DNA from 2 places in the [Mycoplasma] cavipharyngis genome. Region 1 is predicted to be linked to the other one. Evidence: riboswitches for the same ligand, from Rfam matches in the RefSeq annotation. Region 1 holds a riboswitch; the other holds the start of a gene.
The links. Region 1 has a riboswitch for thiamine pyrophosphate ahead of cypl (ABC transporter thiamine pyrophosphate-binding lipoprotein p37/Cypl). Riboswitches for the same ligand answer to the same signal wherever they lie in the genome.
Positions count from the first base shown of each region.

Region 2: another riboswitch for thiamine pyrophosphate. It lies ahead of MCAV_RS03320 (ATP-binding cassette domain-containing protein); the one in region 1 lies ahead of cypl (ABC transporter thiamine pyrophosphate-binding lipoprotein p37/Cypl).

Region 1 covers NZ_CP155569.1:172,036-188,303, reverse strand. The annotation lists gene MCAV_RS00745 (hypothetical protein) at 290-3,136, opposite strand; gene MCAV_RS00740 (glucose-6-phosphate isomerase) at 3,382-4,671, shown strand; gene MCAV_RS00735 (leucyl aminopeptidase) at 4,772-6,133, shown strand; gene glpO (type 2 glycerol-3-phosphate oxidase) at 6,198-7,337, shown strand; gene MCAV_RS00725 (GH32 C-terminal domain-containing protein) at 7,569-9,017, shown strand; gene trpS (tryptophan--tRNA ligase) at 9,028-10,038, shown strand; gene MCAV_RS00715 (Cof-type HAD-IIB family hydrolase) at 10,063-11,088, shown strand; gene MCAV_RS00710 (YebC/PmpR family DNA-binding transcriptional regulator) at 11,096-11,812, opposite strand; gene MCAV_RS00705 (ATP-binding cassette domain-containing protein) at 11,915-13,156, opposite strand; gene cypl (ABC transporter thiamine pyrophosphate-binding lipoprotein p37/Cypl) at 13,366-14,565, opposite strand; TPP riboswitch at 14,733-14,854, opposite strand; gene MCAV_RS00695 (hypothetical protein) at 15,550-16,268, shown strand, end outside.
Region 2 covers NZ_CP155569.1:821,572-837,839, reverse strand. The annotation lists gene MCAV_RS03335 (type ISP restriction/modification enzyme) at 1-3,629, shown strand, start outside; gene MCAV_RS03330 (superoxide dismutase) at 3,738-4,397, opposite strand; gene MCAV_RS03325 (ABC transporter permease subunit) at 4,517-6,247, opposite strand; gene MCAV_RS03320 (ATP-binding cassette domain-containing protein) at 6,254-6,991, opposite strand; TPP riboswitch at 7,068-7,175, opposite strand; gene rplU (50S ribosomal protein L21) at 7,294-7,647, shown strand; gene MCAV_RS03310 (ribosomal-processing cysteine protease Prp) at 7,651-7,953, shown strand; gene rpmA (50S ribosomal protein L27) at 7,979-8,281, shown strand; gene rplK (50S ribosomal protein L11) at 8,454-8,909, shown strand; gene rplA (50S ribosomal protein L1) at 8,924-9,604, shown strand; gene MCAV_RS03290 (substrate-binding domain-containing protein) at 9,709-11,160, opposite strand; gene MCAV_RS03285 (substrate-binding domain-containing protein) at 12,316-13,764, opposite strand; gene MCAV_RS03280 (substrate-binding domain-containing protein) at 13,806-15,200, opposite strand; gene MCAV_RS03275 (M42 family peptidase) at 15,493-16,268, opposite strand, start outside.

The sequences.
Region 1 (16,268 bases):
AATTTCAAGTTTATTTGTCTTATGATAATCATCAAATATCTCAAGAAGAACTACCAAAAGTTCTATATTTATGTGCCTATTATCATGCTTTTAGTCATTAAAATAGTTTGTTTAAAACATTAAATATAATTTATTACAATAGATGTATTAATATTCTTAAAACCATTTTTTATAACAAAAATTTAAAACACTCTAATAATAAAATTAGGGTGTTTTTTAATTGATTCAAATAATTATTTTAATTACAAAATTTCTTATAATAAAAATTTATTTTTTTAAAAATTGAATTTTAAAACAATTTTAAAGATTTTAAAATTTCACTAATACTTGGAAACACTAATTTAGTGAAATCAATAATTGGTGCAATAAAATCAATAGTAGTATTTTTAATATCACCAAGATCATCACTAAAATTATTAATAGTTTTTTTAGAAATAACATCAGGGGTTAGTGGATAGACTGTAGAAACAAGATAAGGATCTAATTCGACAACGGTATTAATAAAATTTTTTAAAATATTTTTTATTAAATCATTTTTAGCTAAAAAATGATTTAGAGCAAAATCTTCACTAAAAATTTTACTTAAAGCACTAAATAAAGGAATTTTAATAATTGCTACTTTTGGAGTAGCATTAGCTAAATTATTTTGAAAATTATTAGTTGCAACTGTTTCAAATTGATTAATTAATTGACTTTGATAATCATTATTATTAACAACTTGACTATTTGATTTTAATGTTTTAATGATGTTTTGGTATGCTTCATGAGTTTTAAATGTCTCAATTACTGATGTATCTTTTGATAACAATTTAAGATAATTATCAGCAGTTATTTGATCTTGGTTTGATTTTCAAATTAAGCGATAATTATTAACTTGCTTAAAATTTTGATCTAAATTATTAGCACTAATTGCTTCAAGAACATTACTTAATAAAAATTTCAAATCTAAATTAGGATTAGTTTGATAAATTGTATGATGTGGTTTTTTTCAATCAGTTGTTTTTAAATATAATGCTTGATCATTAATTTTTTCTGGAAAATAATAAAAGGCATTAGAGGTTCATGCTGTTATTTGATCATTAATAAAAACAATTGGATCAGCTAATAAATATTTTAATAATTTTTCAATTGGAGTTAGAAAATTAGGATCATTAGATTGATAATAAGGAAGATAAAAATAATTTAATATTTTTAATAAAGTATCTAAAATTGATACTGATTGCTTTTTAGGTTTTTTTGTGGGTTTTTGACTTGTTTGGCTTTGATCACTATTATCTTTTTTATTAAGATTTTGAAATTTTTTAAATAAATTGAAAGCTTGAATAGCGCCAAAAAGATCAGTGTTATTAATTTTAGAATCAGCAAAATTTAACTCACTAAGAGTTGGTAAAATAATTTGATATAAACTAGAATAATCAGTTGAAGATTTAACACCATTAACTTGTCAGCCATAAGTGTAATTTTTAGCTACTTGGCGATCAAATGTTTTGGGCATATAAAAATCTAAATAATTATTTTTAGCTTGATAAGTAGTTACAATTTTCGTATTAGCAGGAATAGTAACTTTACTTAAATTAATTTTGCTTGATAATTCATTAAAGATCATGCCAAATAAATTTGCTGAATTCTCAAAACCTAAATTTAAACTTGATAAAAGTGTTCCCAAATTAAAAAATTTTGTTGCATCATATGTTTCGGTTTTATTATTAATTTCTACTGTTCCTTTTAAAGGAATAATAATTTCTTTTTTTAAAGTAATTGTTTTATGATATTTAAAAGAAACAGTTGGTTTTCTTAAATTAGTTTTATTAATAACTGGATCTTCAATTCATTCAATTTGAATATCAAAATCTTGATAAAGATAATCAACTAAATTTAACTTAATTAAAGCAGTAAAAAATCTAATAATATCATCAACTCCATAACTATTCTCATTTGTAACACCATTTGTTGTTGAAGGTGGAGTTACTAATTTCACTAAAAAATCTTTTAATATTTCTGGAACATCAAAATTATCTAAAAATGCTCTTTTAGCTGCAATTGAAGGCTCATTATAAAGTAGTTTAATTAATGATGTTTTCTCACCATTAATTTGTAAAATATTATTACTAATACAATATTCTAAAACATTGTAAATATCTTTAATTAAGTTCACATAATAAATACGAGTTAAATTAATTTCAGTATTATTTAGATCAGCTTTTAATTGCTCACTAGTTAAATTAGCAATTTTAGTAATTGCTTGATTATGAATCGTTTTATAACTAATAGAATGATCAACATTACTAAAATAAGTATTAATTGCAAAACTATGCGCATTTAAAAGGTGAATTTCACTAACCTTTTTACTACTAAATAAATTTTTCTTACTATTAACTAAAGCTGAATCTATAACAATCGTTTCAATAATCCCTGGTTGATCACCAACAATTTTTCAAGCAACAAAATATTGATCAACTTGACCAGAAGAATCATTATCTTTTGTTAAATAAAGCTTGATTAAACCACTATTTAATTTGATCTTAACATTTGCTCTTGATTTAGCGGGAATAATTACTGCATTATTAAATAAACTAAAATTATTATTATGGTTATTAGCAATATTTAATTGCATTGAAAAGTTTTTTATTGTAATTTTAGTTTCACTAGATGGATTAGTTAAATTTAAATTATTAGTTACTAAATCAAAATTAATTAATAACTGATTAAAATCAATTGCCAAATTTTCATCAGTTAGATCTAAAAATTTTAAATTGTCAAGAATATCATTAACAATTTTTGTTTTATTATTTAATCCAACAATTAAATTTTTAAATGTTGCTAATTCACTAATTTTACTAGGGGCAAAAACACCTTCATAATCTTGATAAATTTGATCAACTAAAGATAAATTAATTAATTTACTTACACGATAAAAAGAAGGTGAAAATTTAAAATCTTTAGCACTTTTTTTAAAATCGATTGATTTTGCTAATGAATTATTATTATCATTATTATTAGTTGGATTAAGTGATTGACTAAATGATGGATCATCTAATCTAGGAGCACAAGCAATTAATGTACTACTTCCCACAATAACTGAACACAAAACTAATAATGATTGTAACAATTTCTTCTTATTATTTTTCTTGATCATAAAAAACCTTCCTTATAAAAAAGTAATATTTTGTTTTTTTAAAATATCTTTGGTTTATCTATCTTATATTAAATATTAACAATCCAAAGTAAATTAATAATTATTTCAAGTGGATAAGATTAATTACAAAATAAAAAATTATTAAAAAAGATTAATAATCTTAAAAAATATTCTCATAAAAATGGCTTTATAATATTTAATAATGATTAAATCAATAATAAATTTAAGAAATTGGAATAAAAAGAATGAGTTTAAAAATTAAAACCGATTATTTAGTTGATACTAATAAAACAAAATTAGAAGAATTATATAGTAATAAGATCAGAGATATTTTTAATAATTGAGACAATAAAAGTGCCATTGGTGCTAAAAAATGATCAGGTTGAGTTACATGAGTTGATCAAGATCATGAAACTGAAATTCAAAAAATGGAAGCCATTCGTGATCAGTGAATCAAAAAAAATGTTGAATATGTCATTTGTTTAGGAATTGGCGGATCATACATTGGCACTAGAGCTGGGATTGAATGATCTAAAGGATTTTTTAATTCAACTGGTCTAAAAATTATTTTTGTTGCTACTTTTTCTGCTAATTATCTTGCTGCATTACAAAAAAAATTAGAAGGCAAAAAATTTGCAATTGTTGTTATTTCCAAATCAGGTACTACTTTAGAAGTTGCATTAGGATTTAGATTATTCCGCAATCAACTTTATAAAAATTTCCCTGATCAAGCACAAGAATTAATTGTTGCTATTACTGATCAAAGCAAGGGTGTTTTAAGAAAACTAGTTGATCAAAATCATTATCAAAATTTTGTTTTAGAAGATGATATTGGTGGTAGATTTTCAACATTAACTGCAGTTGGTTTACTACCAAGTGTACTAGCAGGAATTGATGTGCGAAAATATTTAAAAGGAGCGCAATTAGCTAAAAAAGAATGTTATCATAGTGATTTTAACAATAATCCTGCAGCATTGTATGCTTCAATTAGACATTTTATGTACTTTCATCAAAAATTAAAAACAGAATGTTTAGCAACATATGATTTAGATGCTATTTTTTTATTAGAAAAAGCTAAACAACTTTTTGGTGAATCTGAAGGAAAAAACAATCAAGCATTAATGCCAATAATTTTAAATTTCACAACTGATTTACATTCTGTTGGACAATTAATTCAAGATGGTGATAAATCATTTTTTGAAACTATTTTACTAATTAAAAAAGCAAAACAAAATTTAGTTGTTCCACCTTCATTATTCAATGATGATGATCAATTAGATTGATTAGTTAATAAAGATTTTCATTTTATTAACCAACAAGCAGCATTAGGAACATTACAAGCTCATAGTGAGTTAGGTAAAGTTAATAATCTTGTTTTAGAATTAAACGATTGATCAATTGAAAATTTTGGTTATTTCTACTTTTTTTTATGTGTTACTGCTGTGTTTTCAGCATACTTATTAAATGTTAATCCATTTGATCAACCAGGAGTAGAAGCATATAAATCTAGAATGTTTGCTTTATTAAAAAAATAAATTTAATTTCTTATAGCAATTAGAGCCATAATTAACATTTAAATTTGTTATGTTATAATTTGTTTTAATTAAATCAAAAAAGGAATTTTATTCAAATTATATGGCTAAAAACAAAAAAAATGACTCAGTAAAAAAAATTACTTTAGTTGCTCAAACAGCAACAACTAAAGATCAAGATGAACAACAACATTTACAACTAAAAGATTTAGATGAAAATACTAAAGTATTATATTTAGATGCTAATCAAGTGACTCCTGTTGATCTTTATCATTGCTTATTAAAATTTTTATTAAAAACTAAAAAAACAATTGAAATTGATCTTGCAACATTTGCATTAATTCTAGAACAAAAACTAAGTTCAACTGAACTAACAACAGCAATCTGTGCAGCAATTGCTTATGCTAATAATAAAATTCCTTACTCACTAAAAACTAAAAAAACAGAACAATTAGTTCATGTGATTAAAAACGGTAGTAAACTAAAAAAAGAAATTGCTGAAGCTGAAGTGTTAGCATCAGCACAAACATTAGCGCGAACTTGACAAGATATGCCTAATAATGTTTTATATCCATCAACTTTTGTTGAAGAAATTAAAAAAAGTTGTCAAGATTTACCAATTAAAGTTAATGTACTAACTCATAAACAATTATTAGAGAAAAAAATGGGTTTAATTACTGCTGTTGGACAAGGTAGTGAAGATGGTGCTAGAATTGTTACTTTAGAATATCAAACAGATTCTCAAGCACCATTATTAGCATTAGTTGGTAAAGGAGTTTGTTTTGATACTGGTGGTTATAGTTTAAAAACTGGTGGGCATTTAAGAGGAATGAAATTTGATATGTCAGGTGCTGCTGCAGTTGTTGCTGCTATTATTGCTTTAGCAAAAAATAAAGTTAATACTAATGTGATTGGAGTTGTTGGTCTTGTTGAAAATTTAATTAGTGCAAAAGCTTATCGAGTTGATGATGTGCTAACATCATATCAAGGCACTACTGTTGAAATTGATAATACTGATGCTGAAGGTCGATTAGTTTTAGCAGATTGTTTAACATATGCTTATCAAGATTTAAAGGCAGATCAATTATTATCAATTGCAACATTAACTGGTGCAGTTATTTATGCTTTAGGTAGTACTTATGCAGGTGCATGAACTAAATCTGATCAAGATTGAGAAATATTAAACCATGCTGCTTATGCTGCTGGTGAATCTGTATGACGTTTACCATTTCATAATGACTATTTATCATTATTAAAAACTAGTCATATTGCTGATATCAAAAACTCAACCAATTCACCAAAAGCAGGATCTTCTCGTGCAGCATGTTTTTTAAAAGAATTTAGTAGTGATAAGCCATATTTTCATTTAGATATTGCTGGTATGGATTCAACTACTGAAGGTAGTGGTTCTGGGCCTTTAGTTCGTACTTTATATAAATTAGCAGCTAATTTAAAAAACAAATAATGATGATCCAAAATAAATTAGTTTTGCATCATAACAATTGAGAAAAATAAAGTTTAGAACAAAAATGACAGTTAAAAAGTGTGATGTCTTAATTATTGGTGGTGGTATTATTGGAGCAAGTATTTTTTATGAATTATCAAAATACAACTGTTCAGTAGTTTTATTAGAAAAAAATCCAGTGTTTGCAGATGAAACTACTAAAGGTAATTCAGGTGTGATTCATGGTGGATTTGATGCAGAATCACAAAAAGTAGAAGCGCATTTAAATGTTTTAGGTAATAGTTTATGACAAAAAAGAATTTTTCCTAAATTTAAATTCCCTCGTGCTAAAGTTGATTCTTTAGTTTTAGCATTTAATGATGAAGAAATGAATCATGCTAAAAAATTATTAGAACGTGGGCTTACTAATCAAGTTAATCCAAATCATTTAAAAATTTTAAATCGTGCACAAGTTTTAGCACACGAACCTAATGTTAATCCTAGTGTGTTAGGAGCATTACTTTGTACTAACTCTTTTATTATTGATCCAGTTGCTGCAACATTAGAACTAATTGAGCAAGCGAAAAATAAGAATAAAAAGTTTTTTGCTCATACTAATACTGAAGTAACTAAAATTAGTTTTAATCCAAAAATAAAAAATGGTTTTAGTGTTGAGTTTAACCACTCAACAACAATTCAAGTAAAACGAATTATTAATGCTGCAGGTCATTATGCTGATGTGATTGCTGCAATGGCTCATTGTCCTGATTTTCGCCAAACAACTAGACGCGGTGAATATCGTGTGCTTGATCGTAGTCAAAAAGATATTGTTAAAAATATTTGTTTTCTAATGCCAACAATTCATGGTAAAGGCATTATTGTTGCACCAATGTTAACTGGTCATATTTTAGTTGGTCCAACTGCAGAAGATAATGTGCCTAAAGATCAAACTAGAATTACAACTTTAGCTAAATATAATGAAATTAGTAAAATTGCGCACAAAATTATTCCTAAAATTGATATGGAACAAACCATTATGACTTATGCTGGTTCAAGACCAATTGACATTGCCACTAACGATTTTGTTATTGGTCCATCCCGTTTTAATCCATATTTTATTAATGCTGCAGGAATGCAATCACCAGGTATTTCTTCAGCCCCAGCAATTGCACTTGAAATTATTAAACACTTACGTAAATCAAAATTAGATTTAGTGCGTAAATAATTTAGTTCGTAAATAATAAGCAAATCAATCAAAAAATAAAAAAGTTGATTTAAAATAATAATTTAGATTAAAAACAATTTTATTAAATCGCAAAATTACATTAAAAAACTAATTAATCTTAGAATTATTTTATTTCTAAGACTAATTTGTTTCTGATATTAAAAAAATTAATTTATTATTGTAATCAATAAAAAATTTATCAATTGAAAGCAAACAATTAAATTAATTCGTATGGAAATAAAAAAGATTGTTGTTGATCAACGCAAGTTTTGAAATGCTAAACATAATTTAAATTTGCAAAACGATCAATACCGACCAATTTCACTAATTAGTCCTAAATTAGGACGAATTTTTAAACCTGCAGGAATATTTTTTAAATCAAATAAGTGTTTTATTGCATTTGAACATAATCCTTTAGATTTAACCAAAAAATGACGATTTTTGTCAATGGTAGAAACTTTAGATTTTTTTCATTACACTTATCATTGATTATTCAATGCTCCTGATTCTGATTATGATCATCAAGGATGTTATGCTGGATCATTTTTTTATCAAAATCAGCAATTACAACTATTTTATGTTGGTACTATTAATTTAGTTAAAGCCAATTCCCAACAAAAAATTCATACTTTAATTAAAGGTGAAGTTATTAGTAGACCTAAACGTGATGTTGTTGGTGATCGTTTTCAAATTAAAAATAAAAAATTATTATTGACAACACTTAATTATGCTAAAGAAATTGATTGTAATTTTTTTGATCCATTTATTTTTGTATACCAAAAACAAAATTATTTTTTAATTGGAGTTGGTACTAATAATAAAAAAGCACAAATTTGATTATTTACTTACAATGTTACTAAAACTCAAATTCAACTATTAAAAAAATTTGAAATTACTGATACTAATTGAATTCGTGCTGAAGCAATTAACATTATTTTTGATCAAGATCAAGTCGTTTTAATTTTTAGTTTAGTTCCTAATCAAAATAATTCTAATTCTGCAAAAATAAGTCAATCATTTTATTGTATTTTAGATCAAAAGACTTTTTTTGATTTTGAAATTGCCATTCAACCACTTGATAAAATTCGTTTAATTGATTATGGTTTTGAGTTTTATGCGCCATACTTTCATAGGTATCATGACAATAAATATTTAATGATTGCTTGAGCTGGTTATCCTGAACAAAATCAAGCAAAAGAAATTAAAGAACGTTGATGTCACTGTTTCACACCAATCAAAGTTGTTAGTATTCAAGAGCGCAGATTAGTGATTAACTGATTGCCCCAATATTTAGAAAAAATTAAAATCCATCAAAACGAAAAGTTGTTTCACAAAGTAATTGAAATTGTTAAAAATAAAAGTTTTTGTGTTAATGTTTATGATGGGTTTGCACTAGTAATGACTATTATTTATGATGCTAAAAGTCAATTATTAGAAATTGAACGTTTGCATCATTTAAGTAATAAATATAATGGCATTAATCAGCGCAAAATTGTTTTATCACGTCCTTTAGTTAAATTTGAATTTTTATTTGATACTAGTTATTTTGAAATCAATTTAAATTCAGGTCAATATTTATTTACTGGACGAATTTATCCTAAAGAAAATTTAAACTTAATTTATTTGAATTCAATCGATCGCATTGAATCAATTACTACTAAAATTTTAGTGAATGAATAAATCAAATATTATGAATCACCAAAAAATTCTTGTTTCAGGAATTCAACCTTCCAACCAATTAACTCTAGGTAATTATCTAGGAGCAATCAAAAATTTTGTTAAATTACAAGATCAATACCAAAGTTTTTTCTTTGTTGCAGATTATCATATGCTAACTGTTAGTTTTGATCCAAAAGAGCTAACTAATAATAGTTTAGAAGTAATTAAAAGTTATTTAGCATGTGGTCTTGATCCTAATAAATGTATCTTTTTTTATCAATCAGCCATTCCTGAACATCTTGAATTATGTTACTTACTTTTAGTTCACACTTCGATTGGTGAATTAAGTCGAATGACCCAATTTAAAGATAAGTCTCAACAAATAACTCTAAAAAATAAAACTAATACTGTTCCTACAGGATTATTAATTTATCCAATTTTAATGGCAGCTGATATTTTAATTTATGATGCTAATCTTGTTCCTGTTGGTCAAGATCAAAAACAACATTTAGAATTAACCCGAAATATTGCAATTCGGATTAATAATAAATATCAAGAAAAGATTTTTGCTGTTCCTGAAGAGTATATTTTTAAAGTTGGTTCACGAATTATGGATTTGCAAGATCCAACAATGAAAATGTCAAAATCATCCATTAATCCTAAAGGAACAATTTTTTTAAATGATCCAATTGAAGTCGCTCATAAAAAAATTTTACAAGCAAAAACTGATTCACTAAATCACATTAAATATGATGTTATTAACCAACCTGGAGTATCTAATTTAATTGAAATTTATTGTAGTTTAACTGATACTGAAATTGATCAATTTGTAGCAAGCATGGCCAATCAAACTTATCATGATCTAAAACAAAAAGTGGCTGAAACAGTGTGTGCTTTTCTAACAAAAATTCAAAATTCATACCAGCAAATAAATGATCAATATTTATTAGCAATTTTAAGTAAACACCATGATCAGTGCAGAAAAATTGCTACTGCTAAAGTTAAAAAATTACAAAAAATATATGGTTTATATCCAATTTAGTTTTGATTGAATAAGGAGGGAGTTTTGAAAAAACAATTACAAGAAAATCTCATAATTAAAAATTCTCATTTTGAACAATATTCTGAAAAAGAAAAATTAGAAAAATTAGCTTTTTTTAAATGTGCTTTGGACCATATTTATGAGAAATATTTAATTGTTTCTGATTTAGATGGTACATTATTGAACAACCAAGCACAAATTACTAATTTTACTAAAGAAATTATTCAGTTATTAAACCAATACGATCATAAATTCTGTCTAGCAACAGGAAGGCCATGAAGATCATCACATGTTTTTTATGAACAATTAAAATTAGATACTTTAATTGCTAATTTAAATGGTGCAATTATGTTCCAACCATATGATTTACATATGACACCAATTAAATTTGTTTTTTCTTCGCACATTTTAAAAAAATTATGTGATCAAGAAGAAATTGTTAGTGCAATTGAAAATATTATTGTAGAAGATGGACAAAACTTAAGAACCTATCGTCCATTAAATGAAGAAAATATTGCTGCTTTATCACAATGGTTTCATATGGATTTAAAAAAAGATAAACCTTTATTAGGGTTTGATCAGTTGTTTGAACAAAAACGCAATATTCCTTCGATTTTAATTCAATTATCAGTTAATGTTGATATTGATTATGTCATTACTTTAATTAAAAGTAAAATTAAAACTCTGACTTGTCAAATGTGATCTTTAAATGATCGTTCTCACATTTTAGAAGTTAATACTACTTTTGCTAACAAAGGTAATAGTTTAAATTTTTTCTCATCTTATTATGGTATTCCTTGAGATCAAACAATTGCTTTTGGAGATGGTTATAATGATGTTTCATTATTATCAAGTGCTCATTATGGTTATGCAATGAAAAATAGTAAAACAACAACTAAATTTGTTGCTAAAGGTGTTACTAAATTTGATAATGACAATAATGGCGTTGCTTGAAAAATTATTGATTTTTTCACTAACATTCTTAAAGAAAAACATCCTAATCATTATGAACGAATTAAAAAAGCATGTGCGTCTAATTCATTAAAATAATTTTTAATTATTGTTCAATTCAATTACTATAAACATCTTGGATGTCATCATCTTGATCTAATTGTTCAAAAAAACGAGTTAGTTTTTGTGCTAATTCTTTTGAAACATTAATTAGATCATCAGCAACCCATCTTTTTTCAGCTGCTAAAATTTGATAATCATTTTTTTCTAATTGCGTTTTAACTAAATAAAATTGATCAGCAATCGTTTCAATTTCAATATTATCATGATCAAAAATCACATTTTCAATTGGATAATCAATTAAATCATTAATTAAATCATTTTCAGTAATTATTTGATTATTTTTAGTGTTTGCAATACAAATAATCCCTAAATTTTTAAAATAAATTTTCACAGCATTTTGTTTAGTTATTTGACCATTAATTTTTGTTAAATAACTATTAAGATTAGCAATTGTCCGATTAGCATTATCAGTTAGTGCACTAATAATTATTTTTAGTTTTTCAGGAGCAAAAACTTCATATTCATAATGAACTAAAAAGGCTTCATTTTTTTGATTACCATAAATGTTTTTATTAATTGATTCTTGTGATAAATTATTTTTTAATGCTTTTTCAATTGCTAATTTTAAACGTGGATTAATATTAGGATTAGTTCCTTCTTTAGCAGCGGCCTTAATTTCTTTAGATAATTTTTGTAATAATTTAGCTCTATTTTGTTGTTTAGAATTAATTTGAGCAGCAATTAAATGTTTTCGTGGCATTGTAAATTAATTTTTTCTTTTAGTAGAAAAAACCCCAACTTTTGGCAGTTGAGGTTTTTTTATTAATTTTTTGATGAAAAATTATGATTTGATGAGAACAAACTATAATTCTTTTTTTTGTTTTTCATGATTAGCACGATATTCATAAATTTCACGAATGGCATCACTAGTGCCTACTTTTAATAAAACAACATATAAATCTTCAAGACTAGTTGCAGCATGTTTTAAATCATTAATAATAATATTTTTAGCAGCACATTCTTTTTGGAATAACAATAAATTTAATTGACCATCAAATTTAACTAAAATTGTTTTAGAAACTTCATTGTAACGATACTTACAATTAATTTTTTTCAATAAGGAAAGTGCTAATTGGTTATCAGTAGTTTGTACTAAAAATTTGTATTGATTTTGTAATTGTAAACTTTTTACTAAACCAGAGAAGAAAACACGACCTTTAGATAAAATGGTCATTAAATTAGCAAAGCCACTAAATTCATCAATGCAATGACTTAAAACTAAAACTCCACGTGATTCAGCTTGTAATTTTGCTAAAGAAACAAGCAATTCTACTTGTTCAAATTTTTGCAATCCCATTAAAGGTTCATCTAAAATTACTAAGTATGGATTATTAATTAAGGCAATTGATAATGCTAATTTTCGTTTATCTAATAAACTCAATTCAACCATACGACGAGTTCTTAAGTGCCATAAATTTAATTCTTCTAAAGAACTTCTAGCATATGATAATGCTTCTAATTGTGATTTACCAGCTTCAGTTGCTTTATTAACAAGTAAGTCATGTAAAACTGTATCTGGTGCTCATTCAAACTGAGCAGGAACAACACCAATTTTTGGCAGTCATTCATCTGCTTCAACATTATTAGTTATTTTATTATCAACTAAAATTTCACCTTCATAATTTGCATCTTTTCTTAAAATACAATTTAATAAAGTTGTTTTTCCAGAACCACTAGCACCAACTAAAGCGTGGAAATCTCCTGGATAAACTTTAAAACTAGCATTAACAACAGCTGGGCGACGAGAATTATCATAGTATTTTGTTAAATGACGCACTTCTAGTAAAGGAATAGTGCGATCAAGGCTTAATAATCCACGATCTAACTCATCAACAATTCTTAAAGCATTATCTTGTACTTTAAAAATGTCTTCTAATCCTTCTCGTGCTTCAACAAAATTGAAAATATTAGAATGTAAGTAATTTTCTAATTCTTTTTCTTCTTTACTCACCTCTGCTAATTGTTGATTAACATCTTTCATTTCTGTTAATAACGTGCTAGGTACTGTATCTAAGGCAGTTTCTAATTCTTTTTCCTTTTTCATTTCGATAACCTAAAATATCTATCTAATATTAAATGTGTTGTTTTTAATTTATTTTTTGTTGTTAAATTAGTTTAATTGCGATTAATGCAAAAAAATCACATTCAAAATTCATTGTTAATTATATTCTAAAAAAATTTTTTAATTCAAAAAATAAAATCGAAAACACAATTAAATCGAATAAAAAATGCTAAAAATTATTATTTTAGAAATTAAACTTTTAAAGTTTTATTTTGGAAATCGTCTAAATTTTTTTGACTAACAAAACTATAACCATTATAACCACCTAATGGACCATATGGATCTTTGTTTGCTTTTGCTAAATTAATAAATGCTTGACTAATAATTTGTTGTACTGGTTTTGCAATTGATTTATTAAAAATACCAAGATCATAACCCATTGGATTAGTTACCATGAAAACTTCAGCTTTAGTATTAGCAACTTGTGGAGTGTAAAAATGTTGATCATTAGTAGTATTATTTTGAGTTCACGCATAAGATGATTCATCATCAAAAAAGATGTGATAATCTTTTAAATTAGTTCAACCAATATTACTACCACTTTGACCAGTTAGTAGTTTAAAGTTTTTATCTTTTAATTTTTCTTCTTCTAAAGTAGTAAAGGCATTATTAAAGTGTTTTTTTAATAATAATTCTTGTAAAACAAATTTTCCTGCAGAAGAAGTTTTACCACCAGCAATACCAAATTTTTTAAAAGCGTTTCAATCTTTTTTATTTCAAGCATCTTTAATTTGTTTAAGTTGTTCATCTGTGCCATAAATCATAATCATGCCACGATAAAAAGGAACTAATTTTCTTGGATTAGCATAAATGTCATTATAACGAATTCCATTTCAGTTTTTGGTATTAGTTCCTTCAACTTTTTGATCTTTTTCTTTAACTTCTATTTCTTTTTTTTGAGAATTTTTACCAAATCATGTCTTATATGCAGGATTAGAAAAATTATCATTTAATGCTTGAGCAACTTTTTCTAATGGATTATTTGTTGGTGAATAGTATGATAATGTTTCATCACCCTTAAAAGCATCAGTTTCTGTTTGTAATACAATATCAAAATCTTTAACACCAGATTTAAATACTTGATATGTTGGCACAAAAGCAAATTGCACTTTATTAGCATTAATTTCTTGTAATTTAGTACTAGAATCTTCAATTTTTCGCACATTAATTTGTTCAAGTAAAACATTACTATATTTACTATCTGTTGTTTTAATTTTTTTAATTTCAGTTAGTAATTCTTTTTGTAAACTCTTAGTTGCACTAAGTCCAAAATAATTTTCTGATAAAGCAAATGTAATTACTTTAGGATTAGTTGATGCACATGCACTTAATATAGGAATTGTAAAAATTAAACTACTTAAAGCAACAATAATTTTGGATTTATATTTCATATTTTATTAATATTTATTTTTCAAATCAATAATTAATAAAACAAAACCCCTTTGTATTAAATCAATAACACAAAGGGGTTAAACTAATTGAAATGTTGTTTCAAATAACTTTATTACTTTTTTAATAACATACTTTATTAGAAATGCCCTAAAAAAAGACAAAGTTAATTATTTTAAACAAAACTCACTACGCTAGTATTATCTAGATCAGTTTCAAAGGATCTATCTCAATCTTAACTTATAAGAACTTAAATGTCCCTTATAAATTAAAATACCCCTGTTTGTTTTATACACCAATATTATACTATTTAAATAATAAGATTATTGTTTTTATTGTTTTATACATAATAAAAAATTAAATAGAAATTAAATAATTTAATTAAAGTTGTTGATTAAATTCAAACTTATAAACTATTAAATATTTTCAAATAAAAGACAATTAAAATCTTGTAATTTAAGTAAGATTGGTGTTAAAATTAGAATGTTTATATTAAATTAACATTACTTTTTGGATATCTAGTTTCTGAAATTAAAATTAATATCGAATTTTTGTTAATATCATTTTCAATCAGTTTAGCAATGATGTTTTTGAGTGAAAAGTTAGGAATGATTACTCTTTTGAAGTTATTAGTTGTAATTTAATAATTAACTATCGGTTCTTTCTTTATTTTGATAAAGGAAAATTGATGTGTGTTTTTTAAATTAAGACTAGAATTTTAAGAAGTTGATCTTTTTTAACTTGGCTACAAGAGAGCAAAATTTTTAGATTAGGCGAAATTAATAATAATATGAAATATCTTTTATTAATATCTAATGATTAAATTAATGTTACAAAAAAATGTTTTTTAATATGATAGATATTATTATTAATCTTATAGTTTAAATCCAAGGTCTTCACCCTTGGATTTTTTTATTAACCTATTATTTAGATATAATAATTAGATAATATTTATTTTGAATTAATAATATAGACTAATCTTTTTTATGATGATTAAATCAATTAAACAATTAATTATTTTGTTACGCTCAACAACAATTATTGCTGCTATTACTAATTTGATTTGTTGTCTTGCTTTTTGAATGTTAATTGCTAATATTTTCATTTCTTTTTCTAATTTATCACTAAACCCCCAACAAAGCAATAACATTAAGAGCATTTTTAACATTTATCATCTAGTTATTGTTTTAGCTGTTTTTTTTAGCATTAATGCTATTGTCATTGTTTTATTTTGATACTATTCCTATCATATGGAAAAATGAAAAATCAAAAAATGAATTTTATACAACATTTTCTTTCTTTTTCCATGAGGATTATTAGGATGTTATTATGGATTGATTAATAACTATTGAAAAGTAGAAAATGGTGCAGTTGATTTTGTTTTAAATGAACCTAGAAAAATTGCACCAACTAATCAAGTATCAGAAATTGATAATCAAGTTAATCATCATTATTATTATGATCGTGATAAACTAATTCAAAAAGTGCAAAATAGCATTAAAACTTTAGCTAAAATCAATCTCAATCAAGAAATTAGTTATTTATCTAAAAACATTTTTAATCATAATAATTGAGAAAAAATTGATTTTAAGCAAGTTAGTAACACTCAAATCTTCACTTGATTAGCAGTTTTAAATCGTGTACCTCATAAAGATTTAAAAGATGTTGTTTTTAATGTGACAATGAATGAACAATTATTTCATTT
Region 2 (16,268 bases), 380 kb from region 1:
AGCATTATGGTCCGCTTTTTCATCGTTTAAGTTTTGGTCAAGCAATTACTCAAGAACTTTTATCTGACTATCGTGTTATTGTTTTTGAAGTAACCAATAAACAAGCAACTGATGGATCATTAGAAATTGATCTTGATACTAATGCTAAAGTAATTGCATCATTAAATGCCATCTCAAAAATTTCAAGCAAAACTTATAATTTTAGTTATGATCCAACACCAATGAAACGCGTTATTGCTTTTTGTAGCAGAATTGAAGATGCTGAAAATATTGCTGCTGCATTTAATCAATTTTCTAAAGACAACTATTTAAATGATGATCGAATTGTTATTCCTGTTGCAGATGTTATTAGAGGTAGAGATCCATCTAAGATCAAAACTGAAAAAATTAATTGGTTAAGTAAAGAAATTGAATCTGATCATTGCCATATTTTAACTAATGCACGATGTTTAACCGAAGGAATTGATGTGCCTTTATTAGATGGAGTCATTTTTATGAATGATAAACAATCTCAAGTTGATATTATTCAAGCAGTTGGTAGAGTGATGCGTAAGGGTGATGAAAAAAAATATGGTTATGTTATTATTCCTGTTTTTGTTAATGATGTTCAATCAATTGAAGCAGAAATAATAAAAAAAGATCAATATAAAACTGTTTGAAGAGTGATTAAAGCATTAAGATCACATGATGAAAGATTAAATACTAAAATTAATAAAGCAGATGTAACAGGAGATTTGCCTGATAATATTTGTGTCATTAAACTAAATCAATTTTATTCTCCTGATGGTTTTTATGATCAAAAAGGATTTGATACTGATCAACCTACAACAAATCCTGCTTTAAAATATACTTTAGCAACTGAAGTAGATTTAAAATCAATTGCTAAAAGTTTTACAGCAGCAACTGTTGAAAAATGTGGCGATCGTTCATATTGAGAAAATTGATCAAAAAATGTTGGTGAAATTACTAATAATATTGCCATTAAAATTAAACAACAATTAGAAAATAATCAAAAATTAAATAATTCTTTTAATGTTTTTTTAAAGAAAATGCAAGAATTATTAAATCCAAAAATTAGTCAAACAGAAGTGATTAATATGTTAGCAGAACATGTTGTGACATTACCAGTTTTACGTGCTATTTTTCATCAAAATAAAATTATTGATATTAATCCTGTAGCACAATTAATGGAGGCAATGGTACAGAAATTTAATGGCACTGAAATTGAAAGAAAAAATTTAGCAAAATTTTATCAAGAGGTAGAAGAAAAAGTTCAAAATATTAAAGCATCAGAAGGAAGACAAAAATTAATTAAAACTCTTTTTGAAAATTTCTTTCAACACGCTTTACCTAAAACTGCAGAAAAATTTGGTATTGTATATACGCCAATTGAAATTGTTGATTTTATTATTAATTCAGTTAGTGAAATTTTAAAAAGAGAATTTAATCAATCAATTGCAAAAGAAAATATTAAAATTCTTGATCCATTTACAGGAACAGGAACTTTTATTGTTCGATTATTAGAAAAATTTAAAGAATTAGGTGCTGATAATCAGACTTTAAAATATAAATATTTAAATGATGTTTGATGTAATGAAATCCACTTATTAGCATACTATATTGCATTAATTAATATCGAGGATATTTATGGTCGATTAACTCATGAATATTTATCTTTTAATCATGCTCTATTAACCGATACCTTTCAGTTATCAGAAAAACGTTTTAATAAAAACAAAAATTTTTCTTTATTTGAAAATGATTACCCGTTTCAAGAAGTTGATAATAAAGCTAAAGAACAAGATCAAGCCAATATTCGCATTATTATTGGTAATCCGCCATATTCTGGCAAACAAAAAAATCGATCAGATAATAATAAAAGAACTAGTTATTTCAATTTTGATAAAATCGTTAGAAGTAAATATGTAGATGGTTCATATAATTCAAGTTTAGTTTATGATTCATATGTAAGAGCATTTAGATGAGCAACTGATCGTTTAGGTGATAATGGAATTATTGGTTTCATTACTAATGGCGGTTTTATTAAAAATCTTGCTTTTAGAAAATTTCGAGCAGCATTAAAAAAAGAATTTTATCAAGTTTATATTATTGATTTAAGAGGTAATTTTAGAAAATTTAATTCAAAAGAAGGTGGTAATGTTTTTGGACAAAAATGTGGCACAGCTGTAAGTATTGTTTTTCTTGTAAAAAATAATAATAAAATTTCTGAATCACATATTAATTATTATCAAATAACTAATAGTTTAAAAACTCAAGAAAAACTTAATCAAATTCAAAAAACGAAATCGATTTATAATTTAGAATTTAAAAAAATTATTCCTGATAAAAATAATGATTGATTAAATCATAAAAATCCAGAGTTCTATAAATTTATTAGTATTGGCAATAAAAAAAATAATCAAATATCTTTATTTAATAAAAATTATTCTTTAGGAATTGAAACAACTAAAAACGAATGGTTATATTCATTTGACAAAGAATCTTTAAATGAAAAAATGAAGGAGTATATCAAAGAATTCAATAGATTAGCAAATGAATTACATAATGATGCTAAATTTCAATCAATAAACAATTCTGATGATCAAGAAAAATATGTTATTGATTATATTAACAATAATTCAAATCTCAAAATAAAAATTAGTTATTCTCAATTTTTATTGATTTGTAACAAAGAATTTATAGATGATAAAAAAACTGAAATAAGAACTTGTTATTACAAACCTTTTGTTAAACGTTATCTTTATTTTAATGAACAAATTATTCAAAATAAATATCGTTCATTAAATATTTTTCCTCAAAATGATACAAAAAATATTTTAATTTCCACATCAGAATCATCAGATTGATCAGAATTTAGTTGTTTAGCAACAAAAGGATTAGTAGATCGTGGTTTTATTTCAGGGAACCAATGTTATCCATTATATTGATATCAAAACAACAAAGAACCTAACTTATTTGAAAATAATTCTAGTAATAAAAATTATGCAATTAATTCAGAATTAGTTAATTTATTTAGGAAAAAATATAATAATCCTAATATCAATGAGTTCCATATATATATATATATATATATATATATATATATATACGCCCTATTTCATCATCCTACTTACAAAGAAAAATATCACAACAATTTGATGCAAGAATTACCACGGATTCCTTATTTGAACCACTTTGAAAAAATTGTGGAAATCGGTCAGAAATTATTGGATCTTCATGTTAATTATGAAGATGTTCCAGCTAATCAAAATGTTAAGATTGAATACTTTAATGTTGATCCCAACCAATTGAGCAAACAACATTATGAAATAAGAAAAATGGCCTTATCTAAAGATAGACAAACATTGAAATTTAATGATTATATTACGATCAAAAACATTCCTTTAAAAATGCATGATTATCAAGTAGGTGGTCGACCAGTTTTAAATTGAATTATTAGACAATATCAATATTCAATTGATCCTGAATCAAATATCATTAATGACCCCAATAAATTCGATCAAGTTAAAGGTGGAAAATATGTTTTTGATTTAATTTTGTCATTAATTACACTAAGTTTAGAAACACTTGACTTAATTGATCAATTACCAGAATATCAAGAAATTTAATTTTTTAAAATGATGCAATATAAATAAAAGTAGTTGCAATCTTTTAATTAAGAAAGCAACTACTTTTATTATGAGTTTATGTGAGAATTATTAATCTTTCATAATTAATTATGAACAACCACTACAACATACTTTTTCAGGATTATCACTATAAGAAGATTGAGCATGAATTAAATTACGATGTACATTTTTTCAATTAATAATTTTTCAAAAATTAGTTAAATATTCAGCCCGACGGTTATGATATTTTAAATAATAAGCATGTTCTCATACATCTAGTCCTAAAATTGGAATTTGATGATTCATTAATGGTGAATCTTGATTAGGAGTAGAAATAATTTCTAAAGTATTATTAGTATTAAAAACTAATCAGGCTCATCCTGAACCAAAACGACTTTTAGCAACTTGTTCAAATTTTGCTTTAAATTGATCAAAACTGCCAAAACTTTTAATTAAAACTTGTTCTAATTCTTCAGGAATTGCTTGATTTTTTTCAGGTGATAGAATTTCTCAGAAAAAATTATGATTAGTAAAACCACCACCATGATTACGAACAACTGTTTTAATGTTTTCAGGCAAATGGTTAAATTCAATCATTAATTTAGCAATAGGAACTTCAAATCCTTCAGGATAAAATTTACTCAAACAATCATTTAAATTATCTAAATAACCTTGATGGTGTTTAGTATAGTGGATTTCCATTGTTTTAGCATCAATTTCTGGTTCTAAAGCATTGTAATCATAATTTAGTTTAGGAAGTTTAAACATAATTTCTTTCTTGTAATATTAGATATTAATTCAATGACTTTAATAATAATATTAATATTGGATATTTTAATTTCTAATTTAAAGATAATTAAAAATTAAATTTTTAGTGATTAATCACATTATTGTTTGTTTAATCTTATTTTGTTTTTGAATTGTCAATAAAGATTAGTTCATATTTTAGATCAAAAATATTTTTTTTGAATATTTTTAATTAACAATTTTCTTTGTAAATAAGAACTAAATTCTAAAAATAATATACCAGCCCAAAAAGTTCATAAATAAACAGCAAACGATGAAGGATTTCTCACTTCTAGAGCAACAAATTTTTGTCCAAAAAGTGAAGCACCAAACGCACCCATAATGACAACATCACGAACGGCAATTTCAAATTCAAACCCACTTAAATTAATAATTTCTTTTTTAATGTTAGGTCATAAATAATGTCAAACAATTCAAAAATAAGAGTATTTTAGCATTCGATAATAATTAATTTGGGTTCTTGAAATCCGGTATAAAACAGCATTAATTTTTTTAGCTAAACTAAAACTATTATGAAAGATAATTAAAACAACTGCAGTTGATTGGGGTGTATTAAAAATCGGATTAAATAAATAGAATAATAAAACAATTGGAAATGATCGCATTAATAAATTAAATACAGCAAAACTATAAGCACAATATTTATTAATCACTTTATGAGAAGATAAAATTCCAAAAATGATTCCAAAAACAATCGTTCAAATAAAAATTGTAACTGCTTGTAAAATGACTAAAAAGAATAAATAAAAGGGATTATCATCAAGACTACTAATACCAAAAAGATTTCATCTAATATCAAAAACTTGAGCAATATAATTAATCATATTAGCATTATCTGGACTAGTAAAATTAATTTGGGTTAGTGAATAAATAATAATGATGGTGAAAAAAAAGAATAAAACTAATTTTAGCTGATCAAAATGATAAATTTTTTTGGCATTAACTTTAGGATTTAATGATTTAATTCGTTTTATTTTTTTAGTTAAACTATTATAAAAACTTAATAAAATTTCAAAAAATAATAAAGTAATAAATAGAAAAACAAATGGAATTAAAACTTCTTGAAAGTTTTTTTCTGCTTTAACAATTGGTTCATAAATTAATGAACCAATTCCAGAAATTCCTAATGATCCTAAAATTGATGTCCAACGCAAATTAGATTCAATTGAAAAAATTAAAAACAGAAAACTTTTATCTTGAATTTGTGGTCAAACAAATTGATAAAACAACATAAATTGGTTATAGCCAATACGATGGTGAAAATGATATTGTTTATTATCTAAACCTCTGAAAAGATTAATAAAATACTTATGTAATCATAATCAAGTAAACCAATAATAAATCATAATGGCAACACTATAATTATTAAAACCAGTTTTTCATAATCCAATAAAAACAAAAACAGGAAAGGCTCTTAAAATAATAATGATTCAATTAATGATTAAAAGCCAACGTTGTTTTAAAAAATGATATGAACTTAAATAAGCAGTAATTAATGCAGTAATTCATCCTGCAATCGTTCCTAAAAAAATATTACCTAAAGTAATAAATAAAAAGTTAATTGATAATAATGTTAAATTGTATGAAGGATAACTTGAATTAACATTAATAGGATTAAATAATAATTTAAGATAACTAGTAAATAGTGAAAAACTTTGTGAGTAAAAACCAACATTTTGTGATCAAAATAAAACAATTAAACCACTAATAACTAAAACTACTAATGTGAACTTAACTCAAGGTCGAATTTGTTTTTTTAATGTGTGATTTTGATCATAATACCAATCAAAAAATCAGTTGTGTTTAATCATAATTATTTAATAAACTAAGTCTAGATCCTCTTTAGTAACATCTTTAGTTTTTTTATAAAATAAAATTTTGCCATTTTTGATTGCTAAAGTTTTATTAGAAATTTTTTTTAATAAATTAAGATCATGAATATTAATTAGAATACAACAAGAATGAATTTTTTGTAATTGTTTAATTAAATCAATCGTTAATTCAGCAGTAACTTGATCTAAAGCTGAAGTTGGTTCATCAGCTAAAATTAAATGGGGTTTTTTTAATAATAACTTACTAATTTCCACTCTTTGTTTTTGCCCTTGAGATAATTGGTTAATTGATGCAAAAGCATGTTCAATAATTCCTAGCTTATCAAGTGTTTGAAAAATATTAAGTCGTTGTTGATAGTCTAAATAAAATAAAATTTTTTTCCATCACACTTGCTGGTTCATTAAATCACGTTTAATTGTTAAATAAACAGTATCATCTTCAAAAGAATTAACTGTTTGTGATAAATAACCAATTTTTCTAACTGTTTTTTTTCACGTTTTTTTATTTAATGTTTTCAAATCTTGATCTAAAAAAATGATGTTGCCACTAACAACCATTTCTTTATGTAAAATCGAATTTAGTAAAGTTGTTTTACCTGTGCCTGATTTACCAATAATGCAAACAACATCATTGTGATTAGCACTAAAACTAATATTTTGTAGATTGATTTTAATTTTAGGATTATATGCAACATTAACTGCATTAAACTTAATTAAAGCCATATTGATTAAAACAATAAAAAATTCTTGCTTGTAATTGATGATTTTCTACTAAGCAAGAATTATTATTTTAATCAAAAATGATCTTTTAACATTCTTGCTCCGCTAGTATTAACTAGATCAGCTAATTTAAGAGTACTTCTCAATTTTTAAAAAAGAATTTTTAAAAATGCCCCTGATGTTATCTATAATAAGTTATTATATCTATTTATTATCTTTTTTGATATAATTTTTTAGATATTATTGATTTAAATGTTATTTAGTTAATTTTCATCAACACTAGGAATTTAAAATCTAGTGTTTGTTTGCTGCAAAAAATTAGTTTTGCAATTAAAAAAAATTATAAGAAGGAGGTAATTATGGCTGCAGTTTTTGTCATTGGTGGTCAACAATATACTGCTAATGTTGGTGATACTTTATACGTTCAACCAATTAGTGCTGAAGTTGGTCAAACAGTAAAGTTTGATCGAGTTTTAATGGCTAATAATCAAGTTGGTAAACCAACATTGGCTAATGCTTATGTTTTATGTGAAGTAGTTAAACATGGTAAACAAAAAAAAATTAAGATTATCAAGTTTATTCCTCAAAAACACCACTTTAAACGTCAAGGTCATCGCCAAGGTTATACTAAATTAATCATTAAAGAAATTAAAGTTTAATGAATGATTGAAATTTTTATTAGTCCATCAACAATTATTGTTACTGGACATGCTAATTATGACAATAATAATGATATTGTATGTGCAGGAGTGAGTGCAGTAGTTTTAGGTGCTTGTCAATTATGAATTAAAAACAGTAATATAATTATTCAACAAACAATTGAACCAGCACAAATTAAAGCGAAATTTACTACTGCTGCTTTAAATAACCAACAATTAGTTGCTCAAAGGCAATTATTAATTTTTCAACTAAAAAAGATTGCATTACATTATCCTAATTATGTTCAAATTAAGCAAATTAATTAAATTAAAAGAAAGGGAAGTTGTTAAAATGTCAAAAATAATTTATCATTTGCAATTTTTTGCTTCTAAAAAAGGAGTTGGATCAACTAAAAACGGTCGTGATTCTAATCCTAAGTTTCTAGGCGCTAAACTAGCTGATGGTCAAACTGCTAAAACAGGACAAATAATTTATCGCCAACGTGGTAATCGCATTTTTCCTGGTAAGGGCGTTGGTCAAGGTGGTGATGATACTTTGTTTGCTCTAAAAGATGGAATTGTTAAATACCGCCCATATTTAAAACGCAAAACTAAAGTTGAAATTGTTCCTGTTGTTACTACAAAAAACAATTAGTAATTAACTTAAAAATATAGATCAAATAACTAAAATAAATTAAATTGATAATATTTTGATTTTAATCTTAATCATTAAAAATAAGATATAAACAGTTATGTGGTAGAGTTTAATGATTGCTCATTATTAACCACAATAAGAACAAGAAAAAATATTTAAGAAAGTTGCTTATATGGCTGCAAAAAAAATTAATCGAATTGCTAAAATTGAACTAATTGGTGGTCAAGCCAAACCTGGACCAGCATTAGCTTCAATTGGAATTAATATGGGTGAATTTACTAAGCAATTCAACGAACGTACTAAAGATCGCATCAATGATGTTGTTCCAACAGTTATTACTGCTTATACAGATAAATCATTTACTTTTGAAGTAAAAACAACTCCAACAACAGTTTTATTAAAAAAAGCAGCAGGAATTGAAAAAGGTGCTAAAGTTCCTAACAAAGAAAAAGTTGGCAAAATTAGTTTAGAAAAAGCTTTAGAAATTGCTCGTTATAAATTAAGTGATGCCAATGCTTATGATGAACAAGCAATGTTGCGTATGATTGCAGGAACTGCAAAACAAATGGGATTGGAAATTGAAGGTGTCAATCCATTAAAAAATAAGAAAGATCAATCAGAAGGTTAAACTAAAAAATATTTATGGCAAAACGTTCTAAACGATATAAAGCAATTTTAGCTTCAATTGATTCTAAAAAAATTTATCCTGCTAAAGAAGCATTACAAATTTTAAAAAACCAATCAAATGTGAAATTTGTTGCTTCAGTTGATATTGCTGTTAAACTCAATTTAAATACTACTAAACCTGAACAACAATTACGTGGTACTTTTACTTTACCACATACTGTAAGTAAACCGATTCGAATTTTAGTAATTGATGATTTATTCACTCAAGAAGATGCTGATGCTTGTGGGGCTGATTTTTTTGGTGGCATGGATAAAATCGATGAAATCAAACAAGGTTGATTAGGTTTTGATTTAATTATTACTTCAGCAAAAATGATGCCTCATTTAGCTAAATTAGGTAAACTATTAGGTCCTAAAGGATTAATGCCTAATCCTAAATTAGGTACAGTTTCTAATGATTTAGTGAAAACAGTAATTGAATTTAAAAAAGGTAAAAGTGAATATCGTACTGATTCTTTTGGTAATATTCACATGCAAATTGGTAAAACCGATTTTAGTGTTGATCAATTAAAAGAAAATTATGATGCGATTATTGATTTATTACTAACTCGCAAACCAAGTACTGTTAAAGGAAATTACATTCAAAATATTTCTCTTTCAACAACAATGAGTCCAGGATTGAAAATTGAATTTTAATTTATTTTTCAATTAAAGTTTTTAATATTAAAAGAGCATAAAAAAACCATTCCTTTTATTTTTTATAAGGAATGGTTTTTATATTTTACTTAATTAATTTTTATTTATTGTTTAGGAGTAGAATCTGAAAAAATTTGATTGTATGTTGTAATATTAGCACCATCAACTAAAATTGGTTTTAATAAGAATGTATTTACTGCAGCAAACTCACCGCCAACTGAGTTAGTAGGTTTGTAAGTAGTTGTATCTAGTGTAACAAAAGTATTTGCCATTGTGTGTTGAGCCACTTGATTTTTATTATCTGAAGTAGAGCTTGCTGCTGGTTTAGGACTTAATTTATCTAAATCTGCTTTGAATTTTGTAATTGTTGCATCTTTATTAATTTCAGCTAAAATTTTTTCAGCAATTGCTTTACTTCCAGCTTGACTAAGTGTTGGATTATTTTTAATCATGTAATCAGCTCAAATTGCAACAACTTTTGCATTCCATTTATCAGATTTTGCAATGGTCATTAATTGATAACCATCAGAAATTCTTTTTAAATTTTCAGAATTAGAATCTTGACCAGTAATGTAATATTTTTTAGCATCATTTTTATTAGCTTCTAAAGCATTAATAACTGCTAATGCCATACCATCATTTGGTGCTAAAAAGGCTTTAGTTTTTGCAAATTCAGGACTACTTAAAAATCCTGCGACTTTTGTTTGAGCAGCACTATAATTTCAGTTAGCAATTGCTGCTTTATCAAAAGTTTCAGTACCACCAACAATTTTTACTTTATTTTTTAAAATATTATTTTCAGTAATAATTTTAAGAACTTCCATTGCACCACTATAGAAAAACTTAGCATTATTATCTGTTGGTGCTCCAGCAATTGCATAAATATATTGTTCTTCAAGTTGATCTAAATGAGGGGTTTTCATATCCATTGGACTCATACCCATAGTATCACCACCCATACTTCCAGTAGTACCGTGTTTTCCGCTCTCTTCACCTTTTTTAATTCAAGTTTGTAACTGCTCTTTTGATTGAAACACTACGCCATTGGTAAGTTTACTTAGTATTTTAGATGCTAATCATAAACCTTGTAATTCACCAACTTTTGCATTATCAAAAGCTGCATAAAAATAATATTGGTCACTAGAATTAATTAAACGATCATACGCAATAAAAGGAATGTTTTTGGCTTTTGCTTCATTAGCAATAGTAGCAGCACCATCATCATTAGCTCCAACAACCACTGCTTTTGGAATTGGACTTAATGATAATTGGGTTTGAAGAAAATTAGTTTGTTCAACTTGACTTTTAGTAATATTTGATGTTACTTTATATGATTTCTGTTCTTTATCCTTATATTGTAATAAACTATTTACAATTTCTTTTCTTGCATTAACTCATCTAGGATTATCAGGGTCAGCTAAACCAACCAAAATACGATCAGTATTAGATTCACCAACAGTTGCAACATTGTTGCTACATGCACTCAGTATTAAACTACCACTAATTGCAAGTAGCCCAAAGAAGACACTGTTTTTCTTAAATCGCTTAAATTTCATGTAATAAACTTTCTGTAAGATTTTAATAATTTATATAAATTAATAATTTTTAACTTTAATTTAATAAATTGAAGATTTTATATTTTTAATTTAAAAATAAGAAGAAATATTTGATATTTAATATTTAATATCATCTCTTATATTGTTATTATAGTTAGTTATTAAACATCCTATTTAATTAATACTTAATCTTGCTAGTTTAATTGATTAATCAGTTATTTAAAACTTTAGTTGGATGATTAAAAAAATTCAAAAAACTAAAAATTAACTAAATTTTAATTAACTAAAATTAATCAATTTAAATTTTTATATTTTAATTTTTAATCTTAATCATTAACTTGATAAGATTTAACAGTTATGTAAATAGATTTTAATGATGTTCATTATTCAATTACAATAAGAATAAAAAAATTATTTAACAAAGTTTCACATCTGATTGCATAAAAAAATTAATTTAATTACTAAAATCAAATTAATTAGTGATCAAACTAAAAGGATTAGCGTTGGTTTTAATTGGAATTAATATGAGTGAATTTATTAAGCAATTCAACAAAATGTACTAAACATTAAATTAATGATATTGTTACAACAATTATTACTTCTTATACAGATAAATTATTTACTTTTATAAAAATAACTACAACAACAGTTTTGTTAAAAAAAAGCATTATAAATTTTAAAAGAACAAACAAATGCTTAATTGGTTGAATTAGTTGATATTGTTTTTAAACTAAATTTAAACACTACTAAATTTGAATAACAATTACATGATAATTTTGCTTTAGTACATAGTGTAAGTAAATCAATTTGAATTTTAGTAATGGATGATTTATTCGATCAAGAAGATGCTGTTACTTGTGGAATTGATTTTTTGATAATATTGATATTCGAATTGATAAAAACAATTTTAGTGTTGATCAATTAAAAAAAATTATGATACTATTATTGATTTATTACTAACCCATAAATCAAGTACTGTTAAAGGAAATTATATTCAAAATATTTCTCTTGCAACAACAATGAAATCAACATTAAAAATCGAATTTGAATTTATTTTTAAGTTAGAATTTTCAATTATTAAAAAAAATCATAAAAAAACCATTCCTCTAAAAACATAGAAGAAATGGTTTTTATATTTTACTAATTAACTTTTATTTATTGTTTAGGAGTAGAATCTGAAAAAATTTGATTGTATGTTGTAATATTATTACCATCAACTAAAATCGGTTTTAATAAGAATGTATTTACTGGATCATATGAACCACCGGTTGGGTTAGTAGGTTTGTAAGTATTTTGATCTAATGTAACAAAACTATCTACCATTGTGTGCATAGCCGCTGTTTCTGGAGTAGCAGAGGTTGTTTTAGGTTTAGCAGTACTTAATTTATTAAAATCATCTTTGAATTTTGTGATTGTTGCATCTTTATTGATTTCAGTTAAAATATTTTGAGCAATCATTTTACTATTATTTTTATCAAGTGTTTGTTTATGATTAATCATGTAATTGGCTCAAATTGCAACAACTTTTGCGTTTCATTTATCAGATTTTGCAATGGTCATTAATTGATAACCTTGTTCAATTCTTTTTAAATTTTCAGAATTAGAATCTTGACCAGTAATGTAATATTTTTTAGCATCATTTTTATTAGCTTCTAAAGCATTAATAACTGCTAATGCCATCCCATCGTTTGGTGCTAAAAAGGCTTTAGTTTTTTGAAATTCAGGAGTACCTAAAAAGCCTGCAACTCTTTTTTGAGCATCACTATAATTTCAGTTAGCAACTGCTGCAGTGTCAAAACTACTACTACCAACAATTTTTACTTTATTTTTTAATACATTATTTTCAGTAATAACTTTAAGAATATCCATTGCACCATCATAGAAAAATTTAGCATTATTATCTGTTGGTGCTCCAGCAAGTGCATAAATATATTGTTCTTCAAGTTGAGCTAAATGAGCGGTTTCCATACCCATTGGACTCATGCCTATAGTATCACCACCCATACCTCCAGCACCAGTACCGTGCGCTCCTTTTGCTTCACCCATTTTTATTCAATTTTCTAATTGATTTTTTGATTGAAATACAGTACCGCCAGTAAGTTTACTTAGTATTTTAGATGCTAATCATAAACCTTGTAATTCACCAACTTTTGCATTATCAAAAGCTGCATAAAAATAATATTGGTCACTAGAATTAATTAAACGATCATACGCAATAAAAGGAATGTTTTTGGCTTTTGCTTCATTAGCAATAGTAGCAGCACCATCATCATTAGCGCCAACAACAACCGCTTTTGGAATTGGATTTAATGATAATTGGGTTTGAAGAAAATTAGTTTGTTCAACTTGGCTTTTAGTAATATTTGATGTTACTTTATATGATTTCTGTTCTTTATCCTTATATTGCAATAAACTATTTACAATTTCTTTTCTTGCATTAACTCATCTAGGATTATCAGGGTCAGCTAAACCAACTAAAATACGATCAGTATTAGATTCACCAACAGTTGCAACATTGTTGCTACATGCACTCAGTATTAAACTACCACTAATTGCAAGTAGTCCAAAGAAGACACTGTTTTTCTTAAATCGCTTAAATTTCATGTAATAAACTTTCTGTAAGATTTTATTAATTAATTTTTTTATTATTTAGATTCTTTAGATTCTGAAAAAATCTGATTATATACATTAATATTAGCACCATCAACTAAAATTGGATTTAATAAGAATGTATTTACTGGATCAAACTCACCACCAGCCGAGTTAGTAGGTTTGTAAGTCGTTTGATCTAATGTAACAAAATTATCTATCATTATCTGTGTATCTGTAGGTTGTCCACTAGAAGTTGTTGTTGGAAAACCACTTAATTTTTTCAAATCTGCTTTGAATTTTGCAATTGTTGTATCTTTGTTAATTTCAATTAAAACATTTTGAGCAATTGTTTTACTATTTTCTTTAGTAAGGACTGGATTATTTTTAATCATGTAATCAGCTCAAATCGCAACAACTTTTGCATTCCATTTATCAGATTTTGCAATGGTCATTAATTGATAACCATCAGAAATTCTTTTTAAATTTTCAGAATTGGAATCTTGACCACTAATGTAATATTTTTTAGCATCATTTTTATTAGCTTCTAAAGCATTAATAACTGCTAATGCCATACCATCATTTGGTGCTAAAAAGGCTTTAGTTTTTGCAAATTCAGGACTACTTAAAAATCCTGCGACTTTTGTTTGAGCAGCACTATAATTTCAGTTAGCAATTGCTGCTTTATCAAAAGTTTCAGTACCACCAACAATTTTTACTTTATTTTTTAATTTATCATTTTTAGTAATAAGATCAAGAACACCCATTGCACCACTATAGAAAAACTTAGCATTATTATCTGTTGGTGCTCCAGCAATTGCATAAATATATTGTTCTTCAAGTTGATCTAAATGAGGTTTGCCCACTTCATGGTTTCCACTTGTTTCACCCGCTTTGATTCAAGTTTCTAAATCAGTTTTTGATTGAAATAATTTGTTGTTAGTAAGTTTACCTAATATTTTGGATGCTAATCATAAACCTTGTAATTCACCAACTTTAGCATTATCAAAAGCTGCATAAAAATAATATTGGTCACTAGAATTAATTAAACGATCATATGCAATAAAAGGAATGTTTTTGGCTTTTGCTTCATTAGCAATAGTAGCAGCACCATCATCATTAGCGCCAACAACAACCGCTTTTGGAATTGGATTTAATGATAATTGGGTTTGCAAAAAATTAGTTTGCTCAACTTGGCTTTTAGTAATATTTGATGTTACTTTATATGTTTTATTTTCTTTATCTTTATATTGCAATAAACTATTTACAATTTCTTTTCTAGCATTAACTCATCTAGGATTATCAGGATCAGCTAAACCAACCAAAATACGATCAGTATTAGATTCACCAACAGTTGCAACATTGTTACTACATGCACTCAGCACTAAACTACCACTGATTGCAAGCAGTCCAAAAAAGACGCTGTTTTTCTTGAATCGCTTCAATTTCATATAATAAATTTTCTTTATGATTTTAATAATTTAAGTATTAATTAAATTAATAACTTTAATTTAATTAATAAATTGAATATTTTATAATTTTGATTTAAATAAGAAGAAATATTGGATATTTAATATTTAATACAATCTTATACTGACATTATAGTTAACTATTCAATATCTTAGTTAATTAATAGTTAAACTGATTAGTTTGATTTGATTAATCAGTTATTTAAACCTTTAATTAATAATTCAAAAACGAAAAATTATTGTCAAATTTTAATTGATTAAAAAACAATTTAAGTTAATGATACTGAATTTGTTTTAGTGATTCTGAATTAAAACTTTTAATAAAAACAGTTAGTAAATTAACTAAATGATTAAAATCATCTAAACTACTAACACCAATACTACAATGTAAATAACGTTCAGGAATACTTACAATTAAAGTTGGTAAACCATCACTACCAAACTGAATTTCACTAGCATCAGTTCCACCACCTTGAGAAATATATTTAACAATGGGAATTTGGTGCGATTGAGCTAAATTAACAATGTATTTTAATAATTTAGGATTAATCAAATTATAAGCATCTTTAACAGCAATTGCAACACCTTGATTTAATTTAGTGTTACCTGGAATTGCTCCTTGAGTATCATGAGAAGCACAAACATCAATCACAATTGCAAGATCAGCTTTAATTTTTGTAGCAATTGTTTTAGCACCACGACAACCAACTTCTTCTTGACTAGTAGCAACAAAATAAGGATTATTAATTAAATTATCATCTTTTAAATTTTCAATTAATAGTTCTAGAATTGCTAAAGAAATTCGATTATCAATTGCTTTACCAGCAAATAAATTATTTTGCATTAAAAATGGTTCGGTTTTAAAATGAATCAGATCACCAACTTCAACTCCATGAGCAATTGCATCATCTTTTGAAACAAAACCAAAATCAGCAAATAAATCTTTCATTTTCAAGGCTTGATTTTGTTTTTCAAATGGTAGGATGTGAATTGATGTATGACCAATTACACCTAAAAACTTTTTTTGTGAACTTGTTGTTAGTTCAACTT